One region of the Ruegeria sp. AM9 genome, then DNA from elsewhere that is predicted to be linked to it. Evidence: riboswitches for the same ligand, from Rfam matches in the RefSeq annotation. Region 1 holds a riboswitch; each other region holds the start of a gene.
What was found. A riboswitch is a leader RNA that binds a small molecule or an ion and turns the genes downstream of it on or off. The one in region 1 is predicted to bind cobalamin.
Positions count from the first base shown of each region.

Region 2: linked by a shared signal. The riboswitch ahead of ACR0DO_RS08470 (DUF1636 family protein) and the one ahead of ACR0DO_RS18325 (hypothetical protein) in region 1 are both predicted to bind cobalamin.
Region 3: linked by a shared signal. The riboswitch ahead of ACR0DO_RS06900 (DUF1636 family protein) and the one ahead of ACR0DO_RS18325 (hypothetical protein) in region 1 are both predicted to bind cobalamin.

Region 1 is NZ_JBQFWY010000017.1:45,570-52,445, reverse strand. It holds gene ACR0DO_RS18335 (DNA polymerase III subunit gamma/tau) at 1-1,240, opposite strand, end outside; gene ACR0DO_RS18330 (protein-tyrosine phosphatase family protein) at 1,267-1,770, shown strand; gene ACR0DO_RS18325 (hypothetical protein) at 1,772-2,179, opposite strand; gene ACR0DO_RS18320 (hypothetical protein) at 2,176-2,304, opposite strand; cobalamin riboswitch at 2,262-2,482, opposite strand; gene ACR0DO_RS18315 (alpha/beta hydrolase family protein) at 2,616-3,473, shown strand; RNA gene ffs (signal recognition particle sRNA small type) at 3,513-3,611, opposite strand; gene ACR0DO_RS18305 (bifunctional 2',3'-cyclic-nucleotide 2'-phosphodiesterase/3'-nucleotidase) at 3,651-5,498, opposite strand; gene nudC (NAD(+) diphosphatase) at 5,707-6,687, shown strand; gene ACR0DO_RS18295 (SRPBCC family protein) at 6,727-6,876, shown strand, end outside.
Region 2 is NZ_JBQFWY010000003.1:248,314-255,189, forward strand. It holds gene ACR0DO_RS08450 (UbiX family flavin prenyltransferase) at 1-89, shown strand, start outside; gene ACR0DO_RS08455 (FecCD family ABC transporter permease) at 64-1,077, opposite strand; gene ACR0DO_RS08460 (ABC transporter substrate-binding protein) at 1,079-2,026, opposite strand; gene ACR0DO_RS08465 (ABC transporter ATP-binding protein) at 2,045-2,830, opposite strand; gene ACR0DO_RS08470 (DUF1636 family protein) at 2,827-3,183, opposite strand; cobalamin riboswitch at 3,286-3,483, opposite strand; gene ACR0DO_RS08475 (DUF3299 domain-containing protein) at 3,629-4,393, shown strand; gene ACR0DO_RS08480 (hypothetical protein) at 4,561-5,046, shown strand; gene ACR0DO_RS08485 (GMC oxidoreductase) at 5,280-5,732, shown strand; gene ACR0DO_RS08490 (hypothetical protein) at 5,732-6,130, shown strand; gene ACR0DO_RS08495 (hypothetical protein) at 6,147-6,365, opposite strand; gene ACR0DO_RS08500 (hypothetical protein) at 6,434-6,667, shown strand; partial or broken gene ACR0DO_RS08505 (dTDP-4-dehydrorhamnose 3,5-epimerase family protein) at 6,676-6,876, shown strand, end outside.
Region 3 is NZ_JBQFWY010000002.1:406,469-413,344, reverse strand. It holds gene cobN (cobaltochelatase subunit CobN) at 1-1,399, opposite strand, end outside; gene cobW (cobalamin biosynthesis protein CobW) at 1,403-2,458, opposite strand; gene ACR0DO_RS06900 (DUF1636 family protein) at 2,455-2,835, opposite strand; cobalamin riboswitch at 2,930-3,138, opposite strand; gene ACR0DO_RS06895 (LysR substrate-binding domain-containing protein) at 3,211-4,086, opposite strand; gene ACR0DO_RS06890 (NAD(P)-dependent oxidoreductase) at 4,190-5,146, shown strand; gene ACR0DO_RS06885 (thermonuclease family protein) at 5,619-6,239, shown strand; gene ACR0DO_RS06880 (hypothetical protein) at 6,520-6,876, opposite strand, start outside.

The DNA of each region.
Region 1 (6,876 bases):
CTGGGCTGGGCAGGTCGGCCACATGGGTCAGACGGATCACTGCCATTTCGGCGGCCATCATGGCGTTTGGCGCGGCCGAGACCTCTTCCAGCGCTTTCAGCAGCATCTGCCACATCCGGGTCAGAACCCGCATCGGCAGGGCCTCGGCCATCTGCACGCCGCGGGCGCGTTCGTCTGGCGAAACGGTCGGGTCTTCGGCGGCATCCGGGGTGATCTTTACGACCGAGACCCAATGGGTGATCTCGGCGAGGTCGCGCAGCACGGCCAGCGGGTCGGCGCCCTCGGCATATTGCGCGCTCAGTTCGGTCAGGGCGCCCGCCGCGTCGCCGCGCAGGATCATGTCCATCAGGTCCAGCACCCGGCCGCGATCGGCCAGACCCAGCATCGCGCGCACCTGATCGGCACTGGTTTCTCCGGCCCCGTGCGAGATCGCCTGATCCAGCAGAGAGGTCGCATCCCGTGCCGACCCTTCGGCGGCGCGGGTGATCAGCGCAAGCGCGTCGTCGGCGATCTGGGCATTTTCGGCCGCTGCGATCTTGCTGAGCAGGCCGATCATATCCTCGGGCTCAATCCGGCGCAGGTCAAAGCGCTGACAGCGTGACAGCACCGTCACCGGTACTTTGCGAATCTCGGTTGTGGCAAAGATGAACTTCACATGCTCGGGCGGTTCCTCAAGCGTCTTGAGCAGCGCGTTGAAGGCGCTGGTCGAGAGCATGTGAACCTCGTCGATGATGTAGATCTTGTAGCGCGCACTAGCCGCGCGATAGCGGACGCTGTCGATGATCTCGCGAATATCGTTGACACCGGTGCGGCTGGCGGCGTCCATCTCCATCACGTCGACGTGGCGGCCCTCCATGATGGCCACGCAATGCTCGCACTGGCCGCAGGGTTCCGTGGTCGGCTTGCCTTCGCCATCGGGGCCGATGCAGTTCATGCCCTTGGCGATGATCCGCGCCGTGGTGGTTTTGCCGGTGCCGCGAATGCCGGTCATGATGAAGGCCTGCGCGATCCGGTCGGCCTCGAACGCGTTTTTCAGCGTGCGCACCATGGCGTCCTGACCCACAAGGTCGGCAAAGGTTTCCGGGCGGTATTTGCGGGCAAGAACCTGATAGGCGGGGCTGGGCGTGTCGGTCATGTCTGCTCTGTCGGATTCGGGTTCCGATGCAGCGTAGAGACCCCCGCCGCCCGCGTCCACATCCCGCTTGGCGAATTTCCGTTTGCGTCGCAGTTTATGTACCATAGACGCATAGGCAGGAGGGTTATCACTTGAGACTGTTCGCAATTCACGCCGTGCAGGTGGGCAACGGCACGGTTGCTCTGTCGCCATTGCCAGGGCGAGCGGGCAACTATCGGCAGGATTTTCACATCATCCGCGACTGGCAGCCCGATCTGGTGATTTCCATGACTACCGAGGGTGAAATGCTGCAGGAGGGGGCCGCCGGATTCGGCGACGACCTGCGCGCCGCGGCAATCGGCTGGGCGCATCTGCCGGTCACGGATTTTGGTGCGCCGCCGCCTGAGGTGCAGGCCGCATGGCCTGAGGTCAGCGCGGCGGCGGCACAGGTTCTGGCCCGCGGAGGGCGCGTGTTGGCACATTGCCGGGGTGGCTGCGGGCGGTCCGGGATGATCGTCCTGCGCCTTATGGTCGAACACGGCGAACGCCCCGAGGCAGCGCTGAAACGCCTGCGCGCCGTACGGCCCTGCGCCGTTGAGACTGACGGCCAGTTGGACTGGGCCGCACAGGCGGCCAGCACCCGGCCTTACCACTAGTTCAGAGCGCCGCGTGCCGTTCCGGCCGCACGACCGGGCTTTGCGCAATGACCGAGGCCTCGAGCATCGCGCAGGGCGGTGTCGGCAACAGCTTGGCCGGGCGTGTGGTGAATTCAAGGCAGAACATCATATCTGCATAGTCGTCCAGCGTTTCGATCGCGGTGTCGGCATCGGTCCCGCAAAACACGCGAATCTGTTCCGCCTGTGCACGAAACCGTGCGAAACAGCCCTGAGCGCAATGGGCCAGTTCGCTGCTGCCCTCAACTTCGAAATCCGGGGTGGTCGCCGGTGCAGCGGCCTCCATCGCCTGCACGACGGCGCGGGCCATCTGTGCCAGGGCCGGGCAGGTCTTGCCGGTTTTCTGGCACACGGTTGCGGTGAATTGATGTGTCTTCGTCTTCCAGATCATGATGCGCCCTCCGCGCGCAGGACGGGGGCGTAGATCAGGTGTGACAGCGTGCTGACGACCTGCCCGGACACCCCGCCCGAGTTTCGGTTTTGCTTCGATGGCAGGTCTCCTGACTTGCGGGTCATCGCTTTGCCGACCTTCCCAGCCTTTCGGCCAGTGGTGTTTCGGCATTGCTCACCGCTTACAGTTGCGGGGGCAGTCGCGGCCTTGGTTCGTTCCGGCATCACCGGGCAGAACCGCACCGTGTTCCCTTTTCATCCCGCCCCGAGATCGGGGTCGAGAACCATCAAGCCATCGCTAACGGGTGCGGGCGACCCGAGTCAAGCGGGCAATTTGCGTGGCCAGGTGGACGTATGGTCATAGTTGACTTGCGGACGGAAACACGGCGGACTGGAGAAAGTGAACCAATCGGTTCAAAAATCCCGGAGGCCGCACCATGCTGGACGCAACACAGACTGTTTCGACCGAGGATTTCCAGTTTCCATCATGCGCGGGCACCTTATCCGCACGTCTGTATATGCCGGCATCGGCGCCTCGGGTGGCGGTGGTCATTCATGGCGCAACGGGCGTGCCGAGGGATTACTATCAGCACTTTGCCCGCTGGCTGGCCGAGGCGCAGGGGATGGCCTGTCTAACTTATGATTACAGTGATTTCGGCCATTCGCTGACCGGGCCGCTGAAGGCATCGCGGGTCAAGATGGCCGATTGGGCCCTGATCGACATGCCAGCTGCCCGGGCTGAAATGCGACGCAGGTTCCCTGACGCGCAGCAGTGGAGCATCGGGCATTCCGTCGGCGGGATGCTGGGGCCAATACAACCCGATATCGATCAGATCGACCGCATGATCTGTGTTTGCTCTGGCCCGGTGACGGTGTCGGACCATCCCTGGCCCTACCGGGCGCTGGCATTGCTGTTCTGGTACGGCCACGCGCCGCTGGCGGTGAAAGCTCTGGGCTATCTTCCGGGCAAGGCGCTGGGATTCGGGGCCGATCTGCCGGCAAGCGTCTATTGGCAGTGGCGGCGGTGGTGCACCGCGCCGCGCAACTACCTGCCCGAGATCGGGATCACTCTGCCCGAGGCGCGTTGGGCGCAGTCGGAGACGCCTGTGGATCTGTTCACCTTCGAGGATGACGATGTGGTGCCGCCGAACGCGGTGTGGCGGCTGGCCGATCTGTACGGGCCGCACGCGCGCCGCCATCTGTTGTCACCTGCTGAATTCGGCCTGTCCGAAGTGGGCCATATCGGAGCTTTCGCCCGCCGCAACGCTGCCCTCTGGCCCCGGCTGATCGCATGATACTGCCGGGTCCGGCGTTTTGCATTCTCTGTGAGGAAGAAGTGAGAGGTTGGACATCGACCCAAGCGGGGCTCGTTGTGGCTGCTTCCTTCCGGACCTGACCAGGTTGGCGAGGCGCTCGCCCGCGCCAACCTCTCATCGGTCGATATAGGCAACGGGCGTGGAAAAGACAACCCGTCAGAGCGTCAAACGGATCAGCAAAAAGCCTTCTTCGTCTTCTCCGAGTAACTGTGGGCTGTATTTCTCAAGCTCGGCAATGTGATCGTGGGCCTTTGGGCCGGTCCGGAGCAAGGTTGTCGCCCCGGATAATGGCGCAAACCGAAAGGCGCGGGGCGCGTGTTCCAGCGGGTCGCGCGGCAGGGCGCCCGAGAAATAATCTTGCAGGATGCGCTGGACGGGTTGAGCCGGCACCGGAATCGGTTCGGCCCGGTCGACAAAGGGGAAATGCCCCCCTCCATTGACGCGGTAATTGTTCAGCGCCACGACAAAGCGCTGGTCCGGGGTCACGGGGCGCCCTTCGAACTGGATGTCGTGAATCCGGCGATGCGCGGGGTCGGTCAGGCGACCGGCGGCGTCAAAGCGCGATGGGTGCGACAGGTCGATCTGACAGCTCAGCCCCTGCAGAACATCGAAATTATGCCCGGCGCGGCTGGGGTCGACCAGATCGGTTTCGCGGCCGGGTTCGATCTGATTGAACAAACCTGCCGACATTTCCAGCCAGTCGCCAATCTGCGCTCCGTTGACGACAACGGCCTGCAATTCGTTGGGAAAGACATACAGGTCGTTAATGTGGCGCAGGAAAACCTGCCCCGGTGGCACATCCGTGAAAAACCGCGGCCCGGCGCGTCCTCCGAATTTCGAAGGTGCCACTGCAGATAGAAGCGGCAGTTCCGCAAAGGGTGTCCCTTGCAGGTAGGGGCGCAGGGCCGCCGCCTGCGCCGCTGCGGCCAATGCAAGCCCTCTGTCCGGGGCGCAAAAGCTGAAATAACTGTGCAGATGCTGGTCGGTCCGGCCCACCGGCTGCGCCGTGTGACGGCGTGTTTCCGAATGACCCTTGGCGAAGAGGCGCAGCAAATCGGGATCTTCTTCAACGGGCTGGGCCTCGCTGTCAGGCACCGCCGGGTAGATCGGGCGCAATTCGGTGCTGTGGTCCTGAATCACCCACCCGCCGTCCTTGATCCTGTGCAGCTTCAGATCAATCACCCCCAGATTTGATCCGGCCGGACCCGGCATGACCACCGGTTTTCCGTGAACCCGCCCTTGGACTGCATCGACATGATCCAACCCCTCATGCGCGGGGCCGGGCAGCGTCAGGTGGGAATGCCCGGCGATCACGGCGTCGATGCCATTGATGGCGGCCATCGGGATGACAGCGTTTTCCATATCGGGTTCCGCTATGGGCGACCCCAGCCCGGTATGCGCCAGCGCAAGGATCAGATCGCAACCCTCTGCCTGCAAGTCCCGCACCTTGGAGCGGGCGCAGGTCAGGATGTCGTCCAGAGTGACCCGGTCCTTTAGCCGATGGGCCTCCCATTTTGCGGTTTGTGGGGGAAGTACCGAAAACAGGCCGATCTTCAGCGCAACCTGCTGGCCCTGGCACTGGGCCGTGCGCGTCAGGATGGCATGGCTTTGCCACAGAGGATCGGCGTCCTTCCGGTGCACGCTGCTGCATACCACCGGGCAGGGGGCATCAGCCAGAACGCGATCCAGAACCTCCAGCCCAAAGCTGAAATCATGATTGCCTAGCCCGATGGCGTCATAGGCCAGATCACCAAAGGCCCGCATCAGGATATGCGGCGCATTGGCCGGTTCCGCAGCCCAGTCCCCGATCGGAGTGCCCTGTAGCGAATCTCCGTTGTCGAACAACAGAACCAACGCGCCAGCCGCCATCGCCTCATACCGCGCGGCCCGGATCAGGCTGGCGGTCCGTGTGAGCCCGATCGTGGGTTCCGGGGCGTCCGAGTAATAGTCGAAGCCGCTCAGGTTCATATGCAGATCGGATGTCGCCAAAATCCGTATCTTCAATGCAGGGCTTGGCAGAGGAATGGAGCGTGACAAATTTCTACTTTTGGCAGTTATATGTTAAGCATTTTCCCCAAAAAGTATAATAGGTGCAACATATAACGCGTGACTGCGATCATTTGACGGCCTTCGGTTTCCGGGTGTTTGGAATTGCCATTGCAACGCTGCTGCAGCCGTGGCAGCCCTGTGCCAAAGACCCAAAGGAACACTCATGAAACACGCGGAACTTGTGACGTTTGGCGGCTCGGGCCTGGAGCGTGCGGCCCATATCCGGGGGGATGCGGAACAGCTGGCACAGATGCGCGCCCATCCGCAAGCGTCCTGCATGCTGCTTTGGCGTGGCAAACCGCTGGTTCAGGGCGAGGCGCTGGATCGGCTGGGCCTGATCCCGATGACCCATGATCTGGTCGCAAACGGGCCGGGCGGCAGCGTTGAGGAACCGGTGTTTCTGGGCGTCTCGGACGGATCGCCGGTTTTTGCACTCGATATCTCGAACTGGTCCCCCGAAGGTTTGGACATGTCGCAGTTGGGGGCGTTTGTCGATCGGACCGAGCAACAGCATCCGGACCTGCCGCAAGGCCATGTCTTTGCTGAACTGCGCCGGATCATGACCCGCCTGTCCACCCGCGATGCGGAATTGGCCGCGGCGGCCAAGGCAGTGATCGGTTGGCATGAAACCCATCGGTTTTGCGCCCGCTGCGGCGTCGCCAGCGAAATCACACAGGCCGGGTGGCAGCGCAGTTGCCCGTCCTGCGGCGGGCAGCATTTCCCGCGCACCGACCCTGTGGTCATCATGTTGATCACGCATGGGGATTCGGTGCTGATGGGGCGGTCTCCGGGCTGGCCCGAGGGGATGTATTCGCTGCTGGCCGGTTTTGTCGAACCCGGAGAAACGCTTGAGGCTGCGGTCCGGCGCGAGGTGATGGAAGAGGCCGGGGTACCGGTCGGTGCGGTCAGCTATCTGTCCAGCCAGCCCTGGCCGTTTCCGGCCTCACTGATGTTCGGCTGCGCAGGTGAGGCGCTGTCGCGTGAGATCACCATCGATCCGGTGGAAATCGAGGATGCAATGTGGGTCAGCAAGCCCGAGATGATGCAGGCCTTTGCCGGAGAGCATCCGAGGCTGTTGCCAGCCCGCAAGGGGGCTATTGCACATTTCCTGCTGCAAAACTGGCTTGCGGATACGCTGGACTGACAGATACTGAGCCTATAGCGAAGAGAACCACGAAACGTCATGCAGTTTACAGCGCGCGAAGACATCGACGCCCCCATCAACGCGGTATTCGAAATGGTCGCCGATTTTGAGCGGTTCGAGCGCATGGCCATGCGTCGCGGGATCGAAGTGCGGCGCCTGTCGGGCCATATGGGCGTGGTGCCGGGCACG
Region 2 (6,876 bases), on a different contig from region 1:
ATCTGTTGGCGGTTTCTGCTCCGGTGGCGAGACAATGGGCCGAGGCAGAATTAATGCCCGGCTCTAGTGCCGCGCCCGTGCGGTTCTGAACAGCAGCAGAAACACGAACACCGAACCGATCGAGGTTGTCACGATCCCCACCGGCAATTCCTGCGGCGCCAGAAGAAGCCGGCTGAGGATGTCCGACCCCGTCAGCAAAGCCGCGCCGACAATTGCGGCCGTGGGCAGAAGCCGGTTGTGCAGCGGCCCGGCGATGCCGCGCGCGATATGCGGCACCATCAGGCCAACAAAGCCGATTACCCCGGCGACCGAGACAAAAACAGCGGTGGCAAGGGCGGCGGCAAAGAACATGCTGAATCGCAGCCCCTGAACGGGCACGCCCAGTGTTGCGGCGGTCAGGTCTCCGGTCAGCAGCGCGTCCAGCCAGCGGCTGCGATAGAGCGAATAGGACAGGATCAGCAGCAACCCGGCGCAGACCAGCGGGAAGGTCTCCCACCGCGCCAGACCCAGACCGCCCAGCATCCAGAAGATCACCGAATGCGCCGCACGGCTGTCGCCCGCAAAGATCAGATAATTGGTGATGGCCGAGAACAGGAAAGACACTGCCAAACCGGCCAGGATCAGTTTTTCCGGCGCACTCGTTCGCAGCCCGTGCACCAGCGCCAGCACGATGCCTGACGCCACGAGGCCACCGCAAAACGCCGCCAGCGGCAGGGTCCAGAACCCCAGAATATCGCCGGTCACGGTGATGACGAACACGGCTCCGGCGGCGGCGCCCGAGGACAGACCGAAAAGAAAAGGGTCAGCCAGATCGTTGCGCGTCGTGGTTTGCAGAACCACGCCAACAATACCCAGCCCGGCGCCAATGACGGCCGCGAACAGGGCGCGGGGCAGGCGCAGATCGAAGACGATCCGGTGCAGGGGGGACATGTCTCCGTCCGTCAGGCCGGTGCCCAGCAAGACGGCGTCAAACGCATCCCGCGCGGGGATGGGCGTGGTGCCGTAGACGGTCGAAATCAGCAAGAGGGCGGCCAGAATGACCGCCCCCAAGATTAGCTCAAGGCCCAATCGGCCCATATCAGTTGAGGCCCGGATGCATGGCTTGGGCCATTTTCGAGATCGCCTCGATATTTGCCGGTCCGGGGGTCAGTTCCTCGTAGCGCAGGCCGATCCAGCGTTCGTTCTTGACCGCGTCGATCTGCGACATCACCGGATGGTCCTGCAGGAACTTGAACGTATCTTCTGCGCCATTTCCGGTCTGGTAATCCAGCAACACAAGGAATTCCGGGTTTGCGGCGGCCACGGCCTCCCACGAGGTGCGGCCCCAGCTGGTATCCATGTCATGGGTGACGTTCTCGCCGCCCGCAGCAGCGATCATCGCATCGGGGATGGCGAATTTGCCCGCAGTGAAGGGCGCATCCGCTGGGCCATCCAGCAGGAAGACACGGGGTTTCGGCAGATCGGCAGTCTGCGCTTCGATCGCTGCCAGCTCTTCTTTCCAGCCGCCGACCAGTTCTTCGGCCTTGCCTTCGACATGCATGACCTTGCCCAGGCGCAGCACGTCGTCGAACAGCAGGTCCATGCTGGCCTCGGGGCGATCCTTGTCCAGATGCACGCAGCTCTCAGACAGGATCATGGTCTTGATGCCAAAAGGTTCCAGCGTGTCGGGGGTGACGTCGCCGCCGGGTTTCATGCCGTAATACCACCCGGCAAAGAACAGGTCGGGTTCAACCGCAACCAGGTTTTCAACGGTCGGGTATTTTGGCGCCAGCTCGGGGATGTCACCGCGCAGCGTGTCAAACTCGGGGCTGGTCTTGTACCAGCCGGTGATGCCGGTCAGACCGACGATCTTGTCCTGCAGACCCAGCGCAAAGGCCATGTCGGTCATGTTCATGTCGTGCACGACCAGCCGCTGGGGCTGAGTTTCAAAAACCAATGGTTCGCCGCAGTTATCAACGGTTACTTCACCTGCAGATGCGCCGCCTGCCATGGCGGTGATCAGGGCCGCAGACCAGATGTGTTTCATAGGGGGTGTTTCCTTGCTTTAGTTTGAAACGGGGGTTCTTCGGATATCCAGCGCCGGGATCACCCGGCCTTCGTGCTGGAAACACAGGTAGTCGACGCCAAACGTGTCGCGCACATGCGCGGGCGTCAGAACCTCGGCCACGGGGCCAAAGCTGGTCAGGCGGGTGGATTTCATCAGCGCCACATGGGTGGCAAACTCGGGGATCATGACCAGATCGTGCACGATCATCACCACCGTAATGCCCAGCTCGGCCACCAGTGACAGCATCCGGCCCTTGGCGTCCGGGTCCAGATGGTTGGTGGGCTCGTCCAGAAACAGAAGCGACGGGCTCTGCGCCAGGGCGCGCGCAATATGTGCCCGCTGGCGTTCGCCGCCGGACAGCAGCGCCATCCGTTTATCCGCCAGAGCGCTCAGCCCGGTCAGGTCCAGTATTCGGTCAAGCTCGGCCGCATGGGCTTCGGCGGACCGGTCGGAGCGGATCGGAATCTGACCCAGCGCAACGTAATCGCGCAGCAGCAACCGACCGTCCGGAAACTCCTGCTGGCTGACCACGGCGATCATGCGCGCGCGCTCTGATGCAGGCATTTGTTTCAGGCTGCGCCCGTTGACCAGAACATCGCCCAGAACCATCTCGGCGGCGCCACTAAGAAGGTTCAGAAGTGTCGTTTTCCCGGCCCCGTTCGGCCCGGCAATGGCCAGGATTGCGCCCTTGTCCAGTTCAAACGATGCACCCTGCAGCAGAACATCGCCGTTCAGCGCATAGTATTCCAGGTCACGCGCGACCAGAAACGCGGGGTCTGTCATGAGTGTTCCTCTACGTTCAGCCGGGGCATCCGGGACAGGGTTTTGGTAAACAGCGGCCGCGGTCGGTCAGAGGCGTTGGTCCAGCCATCTGCACTGTGGCGGTACTGCCGCGCAAACTCGGCCACTGCAGTGATGTCACGTTGCGTCCGGATATCGCCGAACAGGTACTGGGCTTTGCCAACGGCCTGAAATCCAACGGTAGTCGGTCGTTCGCAGCCCGCCATGCACGTGACGGTCCGAACCGCAAACCCCGCGGGCAGACTGCCCGTCAGCGCGTTGCGCAAGGCATCCGCATTCTCAGGCCCTTTGCAGGTCTCGCAGATCAGAATGAAGTGATCAGGTGTTTCCGGCATTGCCCGCTCCGCTCGTTTTCAAACGCGCAGAGAAGGTGCCAATCATGGGAACACGTGTCAGTCGTGTCATCATAGCCTCCTTCCAGGACGCCCCGCCCCGGGTTGGTTGAACATATGATGGCAGGTCTCCTGACTTGCGGGTCGATGCTTGGCCATCCTTCCCGGCCCAAGGACCAGTGGGTGTATGGCGTCGCTCACCGCTTACAGTTGCGGGGGCAGTCACGGAGTTGGCCAATTGACAGGGCCGCACCGTATTCCCTTTTCATCCCTTTTGGGGGAACCATCACCAGATTGACTGCCCGAGATGACCCGGTGCGTCAATCATAAAGTTATATCCTCTACGTTTGTTTGCCGGTGCAGCCCTGCAATTGCAGGGGGTTCTGCAAAGAGCGGCATCTGCAAAAAACCTACTGGAATGATCCCGGCAGGGCGATAGAGTCCGGTCATGCGATATTGGTTTCCCCTTGCGACGATTCTGACGTTGACCCTGTGCGGTCCGTCCGTGCTGGCGGCTCCGGGGGCTGCACTGGACTGGTCTGACTTGCCGGATCCGTCCGTTCAGGTCTTCGACGATCCGTATCGCGACCTGAGCCCGGAACAGTTCGACGATGTGCTTTTTGCCGTACGCCTGCGCAGCAGGCTGCATCAGGATGCGGGCAGCCCCGAAGAGCGGCTGAATTGGCAGGAGCTTCTGTTCGAAACCGAGGACGCCCTGGCCGCCGATGGCATTGATATCGACTGGCTGCTGGAGCAACGGCATGCCGTGGCCCGGAACCGGGATCGCGCCGGCGCTGCGGGCAACCCTGAATTTGACGGTCAGACGGTGACGCTGGCGGGGTTTGCCATTCCCGCGCCGCCCGATGCGGACGGGAACGCCATCGCTTATCTGGTGCCCCAGCGCGGGATGTGCAGCCATATGCCGCCACCTCCGCCCAATCAGATGATCCGGGTGCGGCTGAACGGTGACTGGGCGCCCAGCTATGTCCATGAACCCGTGCGGCTGACCGGAAGGCTGACCATCGATCCGTCAGAGCAGAACATGATGGTGGTCGACGGGTTTTTGCCCATGCGGGCGACGTTCCGGCTGGACGCCGACAGTGTCGAAACCCTGGAAACACAGGGCGAGCGGCTGGAGTGGACGCAAAGCATTGCCGATCGCATCCGCGCGGCGGGCAACCGCAAGACCGGCGGGGCGAAGGCCTCTGAGTGACGCGGCCGCCGGATCGGGACACTGCGGAATGGCTTGTAGATTGGTTCCGGAAGAAACCGATCATCTTTGGTGATTTGACAAACCCCGGTCTCGGGGTACCCTATATCATCCTATTTAAGTGTATCAGTGACGTTGGTTTGAGCCTCTTCAGAGGCCCGGGTGAATAGATGAACCGCATTGACCTAACAGAGGTCGCGTCCCGGGAATGGGATGTGGTGCTTGTTGGCAGCAGCTTTGCATCTATGTTTTTTGCGCATGCCCTGCCGCAGGATCTGGACATTCTCATCATTGAAAAAGGCGGGTTCCGCCCGCATGAGGCGCAGCTTCGCGATGGCTGGCGCACCGGAGAGGAGATTACTCAGCGCAACTCGTCCGGTTTTCGGAAAGACTGGCTCAGCTTCGTTGTTTTTGGCGGAAACTCGAATTTCTGGTGGGGCGATACTCCGCGATTTCATCCCGGTGACTTCCGGCTGCAGTCCCGGTTTGGCGTCGGAATGAACTGGCCGTTCGGGTATGACGATCTGGCGCCCTATTACGAGCGGGCGGAAACGTTGATGGAGATCGCAGGCGGCGGGTCAGCTCATATCCTGCCCCGCAAAACGCCGTTTCCCTACCCCGAGTACGCCAAGTCCCGTGCGGATGTTGCGTTGTAGAACCACAGCAAGTCCTGGGTTCCGCTGCCTTCCACGCGCGCAAATGGCGGCACGCGGCAATCCTGCTGCGGTCGGGTGTCACCTCACCGGCGCTGGGGCGTTTCCTGCACGAAGAACCCTCGCAATCCGTCCTTGTCGATACGGCCACGTTAAAGAACTATTTCGGCGGCACGTCTGAAACCAGCCATGGCTATCATTTCTATCACGACATAGACCGGTCCGAGGCGGCGGCGGTGCTGATCGAAAGCTCGAATTCGCCCCCCAATATCCGCGAAGAGCCGGGCAAGTGGACCAACCGTCTGGTCCTGACCCTTGCAGCCGAGGACCTGCCCGTCGCCGAAAATCGGGTGCTGTTGGAGGGTGACGCACCGGTGATCGAATGGACCAAGCACCACCCCTATGCCTATCGGGGATTGCAGCGCGCGCTGGACGGGTTGCCGGGTATCATTCCGGATGTGCTGGACGGCGTGACCGCTGGCGGTTTCCTTCCAAGTCAGGCCCATATTCAGGGCACGCACCGGATCAGTACCGACCCGGCCGAAGGGGTAGTGGATGAGTATCTGCGCCTGCACGAGGTTCCGAATGTCTTTGCCTTGGGGGCGGGGGCGTTCCCGGCCTGCTCGCCCGCCAATCCGACCCTAACCCTGTCGGCAATGTCGCTGCGCGCGGTCGAGGTGGTCCGATGATGATATCCAGACGAAACGCATTGCTGGGGGGGTATGTCTGGCCGCTATTGCGGGCGGGGTTGGGTATGCCCTGCAACCGGGCGGGATCGCGGCCCGCAGCGCAGGCGTTTTGCGACGCTTATGAGACCTTCGTGATTCAGAAAGATCTGTCGGGACAGGTGGCGAATGCGATCTTCAACCTCAAAGCCGGGAATCTGCCCTATATCGAGGGCAAAAAGGCCAAGCTGGACCGGTCCATCGTGGTCAAATTCGCGACCTCGGCCAATGTTGTGCTGTCCGCGGAAACCGGGGCCGAGCTTGAGTATGTCGGGATTTTCCATCCGGTCGAAAACAGCTGCGGCAACCAGTTGTCCCATCTTGGGCTGTTGTCGGACGACTCGGTTGCAAGCGCCGGGTGAGCCCGGGCAACTGGCCTCAAGGCACTGACGCGGGTTCCACCGAATTCGGGTGCGAGGCGTGTTCGCCCGTCAACCCTGCGGCCATTCGGGACAGGTTTTGCCTGCGCACTGCCATTGCCACGGTTTCCGGCAGGTTCAGGTGTTGCAGAATATCCGCCCAGCGGTTCAGCCAGTCATGTTTCTGCAGGGCGTTCGCAAAATTGATCCGTCGACGCGCTTTGGCAGAAGGTTCCAAAATCCGCGATTTCGGCAGAAAAGCCCGAGAATCATGGAAACCGACCAATTGTCTGGTTAGCTTTCGATATGCCTTCACGTGCCGAAAACGGCGCAGCGGAGTTTGACCGGCTGCGCCACGGCACGTTTTGTAAACGAGGGTCGGTGTGGTTAACTGGTTGCCGTTCAGAAGGCGGTTTTTTAATAATTTTCACTGAAACGCATTTGCCGGGCGCCTATGTTGTCGATCTGCACGAGATTTCCGATGATCGCGGTTTTTTGCCCGTGCCTTTTGCGCAAACGAGTTTGAAAAACACGGCCTGAAACCTGCCATTGCGCAGATAAACCTTTCATTCAATGAAAGAAAAGGAACGATGCGTGGTTTGCATTACCAGCAGGCCCCGGCGCGTGAGGCCAAGTTCATGCGCTGCATCACCGGTGCCATCTACGACGTGATCGTGGATATGCGTCCGGACAGTGCCACCTATCTGCAGCATTTCGGGATCGAGCTGTCGGCCGAGAACCGGCGTGCG
Region 3 (6,876 bases), on a different contig from region 1:
GGTCATCCTCGGGGGTGCCCCAGACGGTTTGCAGATCATCGCGCAACTGTTCGGGCAAAGCCGCGAGCGCCGTCCGGTAGTCCTTCAGCGGCCATGAAATCCGTGCGTCCAGCAGCGCTTCGGAAATCGGTTCGGCGGGCGCGGTGTCATAACCCTCGGCCTGTAGATCGGACAGCATCGCCTCAGCCGAGGCCAGCGCATCCAGACCCACCGCATGGGCCATCTGCCAGTCTTTGCCGGGGTAGGTGGACAAAATCAGCGCCGGGATCTGATCTGCTTTGGGTGTGTCGTGCAGGTTCAGCCAGCCGGTGACCCGGTCGATGATTGCTTCGATCCGTTCGGGCTCGGCCCGGTGGGCGAAGCGGGAATATTCCAGATGCGGGTCGCGCTTGCCCGGTTCCTTGAAGGACGCAATGCCCGCAGAAATGCGCCCATCCACTTCGGGTAGAACCACATGCATGGCGAGGTCGGCGGGCGAGAGGCCGCGTTCTGCCTCGGCCCAGGCTTTGCGGCGTGAGGTCGCGAGGGCGACCTGGAACACCGGCACATTGGCCGCGTCCAGAGGGGATGTGCCCGACGCGCCTTTGCCCGAGAATGAGGTGGCGTTGATGATCGCCGATGGAGCAAGCTCCACGACTTGTTCGCGCAGCCATTCGGCGGCTGCGGGCGCTTTGAGAGAGGGGGCGAACATGCCGACAGCCTCAATCCCACGATCCCGCAAGCTGCGGATCAGGGCCGCGACGGGGGCGGTATCGGCCGAGGTCAGATAGGCGCGGTAGAAAGTGACGACGATGCGTTTCGCGTCGCCCGTGAAAGCCGTGTCCACGGGGATCACGCCACGATCCGGGCACCATGCACCGCAGTCAGGCAGGGTCTTGGCGCCCATTACCGGACCTGCATAAAGGCCTGCCGCCAGTGCCATCTGCGCCAGCGCGGCTTGTGCGGCGACCTCCCCACCAGTGTCGCAGAGATGCGCCAACCGGCGCAGGGTCGAGACGGGCAGGGTGGAATAGTCATCCAGCCGCGTGTCCTCGCGCCCATCCGCAGGCAGGACGGCCAGCGCAATACCCTTAGCCTGCGCCAGTGCCAAAACCTGCTGCAACCCGTAAGACCAGTAAGGCACGCCGCCAATCAGGCGGATCAGAATGCCTTTGGCGCCCTCCAGCGTCTGTTCGACATAGGTGTCGACGGACAGAGGATGTTTCAGCGCCGTCAGGTTGGCCAGCCGCATCGTCGGCATCCGCCCCTCGGCACCGCCACCGCGATGCCAGCCTGCCGCGAAAGCGCCAAGGTCGCTGTCGGAAAAAGACAGCACCACCAGATCCGCCGGGCTCTGGCCCAGATCGGTTGGGGTCTCGGTTTCTTCTAACCCGTGGCTTTCGCGGAAGACGACGTGCATGGCTTACTCGGCGGCCTCGGTCACACCAACAAGGATGTCGCGGATCGCGGCTTCTTTGATGTCGTCATGCTCGGCGATGACCACCAGACGCGAGCGGCGCTCTTCACCCGATTCCCACGGACGGTCGTATTGGTGACGGACACGGGCGCCGACGGCCTGCACCAGCAGACGCATCGGTTTGCCTTCAACAGCGGCATAGCCTTTGACGCGCAAGATGTTCAGCTCATTGGCCAGGCGTTCGATTTTCGCGACCAGATCGACGGGGTCGGTCTGTTCCGGCAGTTCGACGATGATGCTTTCGAAATCATCATGCTCGTGATCGTGGTGGCCGTCGTGATGCGAGGGACGGGCGTCCATGTCATCTTCGGCTGCGGCTTCCAGACCCAGAACGACGCGCACGTCCACGGCACCTTCGGCCACTTCGACCACCGGCAGCGGGCGCGGAGCTTCGGCTGCGATGATCTCTTTGGCCTTGGCCACACCCTCGGGACCGGCCAGATCGGGTTTGGTCAGCAGGATGATGTCGGCGCAGGAGATCTGGTCCTCGAACACCTCGGACAGGGGCGTTTCGTGGTCGATCGAGTCATCGGCCAGGCGCTGGGCGTCCACGGCCTCGACATTCGGGGCGAAACGACCGGCGGCAACGGCCTCGGCATCGGCCAGAGCGATTACGCCATCCACGGTGATCTTGGACCGGATATCCGGCCAGTCGAACGCCTTGAGCAGCGGCTTGGGTAGGGCGAGGCCGGAGGTTTCGATCAGGATGTGATCGGGGCGCGGCTCCAAGGCCATCAGCGCCTCGATGGTGGGGATGAAGTCGTCGGCCACGGTGCAGCAGATGCAGCCATTGGCCAGTTCCATGATGTTTTCCGCCGGGCAGTCCGGGATGGCGCAGGATTTCAGGATATCGCCATCGACGCCGACATCGCCAAATTCATTGACCACAACGGCCAGACGCTTGCCTTGCGGGTTCTGCATCAGGTGCTTGACCAGAGTGGTCTTGCCCGAGCCCAGAAAGCCGGTGATCACAGTGACGGGGAGTTTCTCGAGGTTGCTCATTTCAGGGCTCCAATCGGGGGAATGCGGGCCGCACAGTTTTTGCGGAAATGTTCTGGGCGTTCGCGCCATTTGACCAGGCCGTCTTCGGTCGCGAGGTACTTGGTGGCACCTTCGACGATGGTCTCGACATGGTCGTTTTCGTTGAGGTGCTCGTAGACAAAGGTCCAGCGATCCGGCCCGCCGCGCAGCACGATGGAGCAGCCCTCATCACAGTTCGACAGGCATTCCACGGCTTTCAGAGTGATGCCCTCGGGCAGTTCCGCCTGTTCCAGCGCTTTGTGAAGCAAGGTGCCGGGTCGCTGCGCGTCATCCTCGACAGGCAGGCCGCGGCGGCACGTGGTACAGACCAGCAGCTCGACGGGTGCGGTCACGGTCATGTCTCTCATCCCCCCAAATCCTCATTGCGGGGGACGGGGTTTCATGCGGGCCACGTGTTGCGACATGGACCCGACACCGGAACACCCCGCCCGGTTTCATCTTCGGGTGCTGGCAGGTCTCCCGGCTTGCGGATGTCAGAGGTGGGCCTCTGTCGGATGTCCCGCCTTCCCGGCCTTTTGGGCCAGTGGCTGTGGGCACCCTCTCCGGTCACGGTCGCGGGGGCGGCTGCGTTTGACGGATGACCGCTGACGCATTCCCTTTTCATCCATCCGGGGATGGACACCAACCCAAGCGACATGCGGCACGGGCAGGGGCCTTGTCAAGCGCCAGACCCAGGCGGAAAACCCTCGGGACGAAAAAGCGACCAGCTTGTGTCAATCCGCGGCATCCGCCGCCAGCCGGTCCCGCAACCACGCGCAAAACAGACCTGCCGCTGCTGTGGATGGCACAGCTTGCTGAGCACTAACCATGTAATGCGACTGGGCAAAGGGAATCGCCGGACCCGCAATCGCAATCGGCGCACCCTGGCGGATCGCGTTTCTGGCGAACCGTTCCAGGATCGTTGCATATCCCGCACCGGCCATCACAAGTTGCAGCGCCGCCACCGTCGTATCCACCGAATATCGAGATGGTTGGCCGGGTGGCGCAGTGCCGATGGCTTGAAAATACTGCGCCCAGTTGTCCTCGTACCCAAGTATTTGAATCAGCGGCCCGTTATTCAGTTTCGGCGAACCGTGCCCGGCCCGACAGACCGGAACCAGCTTTTCATCGGTAATCTTCTCGGACCGCACCCCCGGCCAGTCGCCATACCCCAGCCGGATTTCCACATCCACATCGCCGGGCGTCCCGCTGTCGTTCCAGATGTGCGAGACCAGACGGACCGGAATATCCGGATGCCGGGTGGAGAAGTCCGGCAGTTCGGCGGCTATCCAGTAGGTGGCGGTCGATATGGCAGCGCGGACGGTCAGGGTCTGCCGTGAGGCCGGGCCAAACAGGCTGTTGGTGGACAGCGCGATATCTGACAACGCCCGCCGCACCGTCAGCGAATAGGATTGCCCCAGCTCGGTCAGTTCCAGCCGCCGCGCATTCCGGGTGAACAGCTTTTGCCCCAACTCGGCCTCGAGGGATCGAATATGCAGCGAAACCGCCGTCTGCGTCAGGCCAAGCTCTTGCGCGGTTGTGGTGAAATTCAGATGGCGCGCGGCGGATTCGAAGCTGCGTAGCCATGCGGGGTTTGGAAGGCGGTCCATCTATCACCAAAAAATTTTGCCCATAATGCGTGTTATTATTCATTTTCACTACAGGCAAGCAACAGGGATACTTGGCGCGAACAGCGACCTTCGGGAGGGTGAAATGAAAGTCGGATTTATCGGTTTGGGAAATGTCGGCGGCAAACTGTCAGGCTCGCTGTTGCGGAACGGAATTGATCTGACGGTCCATGACCTCAATCCCGATCTGGTGGCCGAATTCGTGGCCCAAGGCGCCAAAGCGGCCGAAAGCCCGACACAGATCATGCGGGATTGCGATGCGGTTATCACCTGCCTGCCGTCCCCTGCCGCCTCGGATGCCGTCATGCAGCAGATGCTGCCCGAGGTCGGTCCGGGCAAAATCTGGATGGAGATGTCGACCACCGACGAGGCCGAGGTCAAGCGTCTGGGTGCGATGGTGATCGAGCGCGGAGGCGCCGCCGTCGATTGCCCCGTGTCCGGCGGGTGTCACCGGGCCGCGACCGGCAATATCTCGATCTTTGCAGGTTGCGACCGCGCAACCTTCGAGCGGATTTTGCCGTTTCTGACCACGATGGGCCGCCGCGTTCTGCATACCGGAGACCTGGGCACGGCCTCGGTCCTGAAGGTGCTGACGAATTATCTGGCCACCGCCAACCTGATCACCTGCGCCGAGGCACTTGTGACCGCCAAGGCCGCTGGGATGAACCTCAACACGACCTACGAGGCGATCAAGATTTCATCCGGTACCTCGTTTGTGCATGAAACCGAAAGCCAAGTCATCCTGAACGGCTCGCGCGATATCTCTTTCACGATGGACCTTGTGAAGAAGGATATCGGGTTGTTCCAGGATGTCGCCGACCGTGCCGGAGTGCCGCTTGAGATCAACCCTGTGATGATCGAAATCATCGATGACGGCATCGCCCGTTTTGGCGAACGCGAACTGTCACCAAACATTATCAAGCGGTTAGAGGAAGCTACCGGCCTGAACATCACGGCCCCCGGTTTCCCGCCCGAGATGCTGGACGACGAGCCGGAAGAACCGGGTTACGAAGTGATCCCGCAGGGCCGACGGGCGGAATGACGCACCAAGCGGCGCATCTCAACAAGTTGCCAACGTAGAGGAGTGGAGGCGAGTACCGGACCCGCTACCATTTTTCTAAGCCATTGAATAACCCGGATTATCGGGGGTGAGGTTGGCTTGTGTGTCTCACACTAGTGTCACACTGATGCTTAGGCAACACCTATTGGTTATGTTCGTTCAGTCTGTATGGCAAACTGCGGGGTCGCTTCATCAGTGAAGTCTTTAGTGGTCGGTCCTACGGGGTGTTTATCCCGGTGTTGTGGGCACTGTCGTTTTCCAAGTCGGGTGAATGCATATTGGGTGTGACTAGCCCCTATAGATTGCCGGTGTTTGGTGTTTTGTCGTGGTGAAAGGCTGTCACTTTTCACTGGATTAAACCTCTCCGGCATCCCAATATCAACCATAACGTGCAGTACGTCTGCGGACTTCTCCGCATGTGTTTTGAGCCAAACCATTTACAAGGTCCGATCCTGTGGAAGTATTGATACTGCTTGTCGTTGCTGGGGTAGTTGTGCTGTTCCTTGTGCATAGCAAACGCAAGCCAGACAGAAGCACTAAGCCGACCTATCAACCAACTTCGGACTTGAAGCCGAGATTGGGCGCATCACGCCCCCAAGGGGTTCAGCAGCCACCGCGTTTTGAAGCTGACAGTGCAATACCTGAACCCATAGAAAAGGTCTTGGAAGGCTCAGCCTATGTTGTGGACGGCGACACCATAAAAATAAAGAAAACCCAAGTGCGCTTGTTTGGCGTAGATGCGCCCGAGATTAACCACCCGTACGGCAAGAAGGCCAAGTGGGCTTTAGTATCCCTATGCAAAGGGCAAAAGGTGAGGGCAGTGGTTACTGCTGAGGATACCCACGGTCGTACAGTGGCAAAGTGCTATCTTGAAGACGGGCGCGACCTGTCTGCGGAAATGGTCAAGCTGGGGATGGCGATAGATTGGCCTAAGTTCTCAGATGGCAAGTACAGGAGCCTAGAGGTGCCTGACGCGCGTAAGAAGCTCTGGCTGGCTGACGCGCGGCAAAAGGGCCGCATTAAGGTCTGGGAACAATTCGAAGCCAAACAGGCACAGCGCAATCAGGACAAGTAGGACCTCGCACTCTCTAGCGGCAGTGGTGTGGGTCATTAGTATGGTGCTTGTTTCGGTATTCAGAAGATGTCGCCGAGGGGTGTGTGTAGAGGTCTCACTGCAGCAGTAGCGTCCACGCTACCCAACAGGTCTAACAGTTCGGCGCTGAACCTGTTTGTATTCCCGTTTGCTATCGTCAGCAGTTCACTAAATGCCCGTGAAAGAATGCTTTGCCCCAAAGGCGTCAGAACCCAGCCCTGACGGGTTCTTCTCTCTGCTATCCCCATGCTGTCATAGTCCACTAACCGTGCCGCTCAGCCCAGTCGAAGAAAGCCTTGAACATCTGTATGTGGCTGTTGGTTGTCTTTGGCGCGATCTTCTTGTGACCCGGCAGCTTGATAACTTCCAATAACGGTATGTCTTTGAGGGCGGGCTTAGTGTTCCGGCTAGCTGGCAAGGCTTGCAGGACCTTTTTAACTTCGTTCGCGTCCTGCTTGGTTATGGTGCCTAGCAGCCTGTCCGGTCCGAAGTACTCGACAAGGATGTTGAGATAGGCACGGTTCTGTCCGACTGTTTTTTCAGCCCACTGGCGCGAGTGTTCTGCAATGAAGTCGTCAATTGCAGTTCCTATTGGCGAGGAAGGCGGCACGGCATTTGT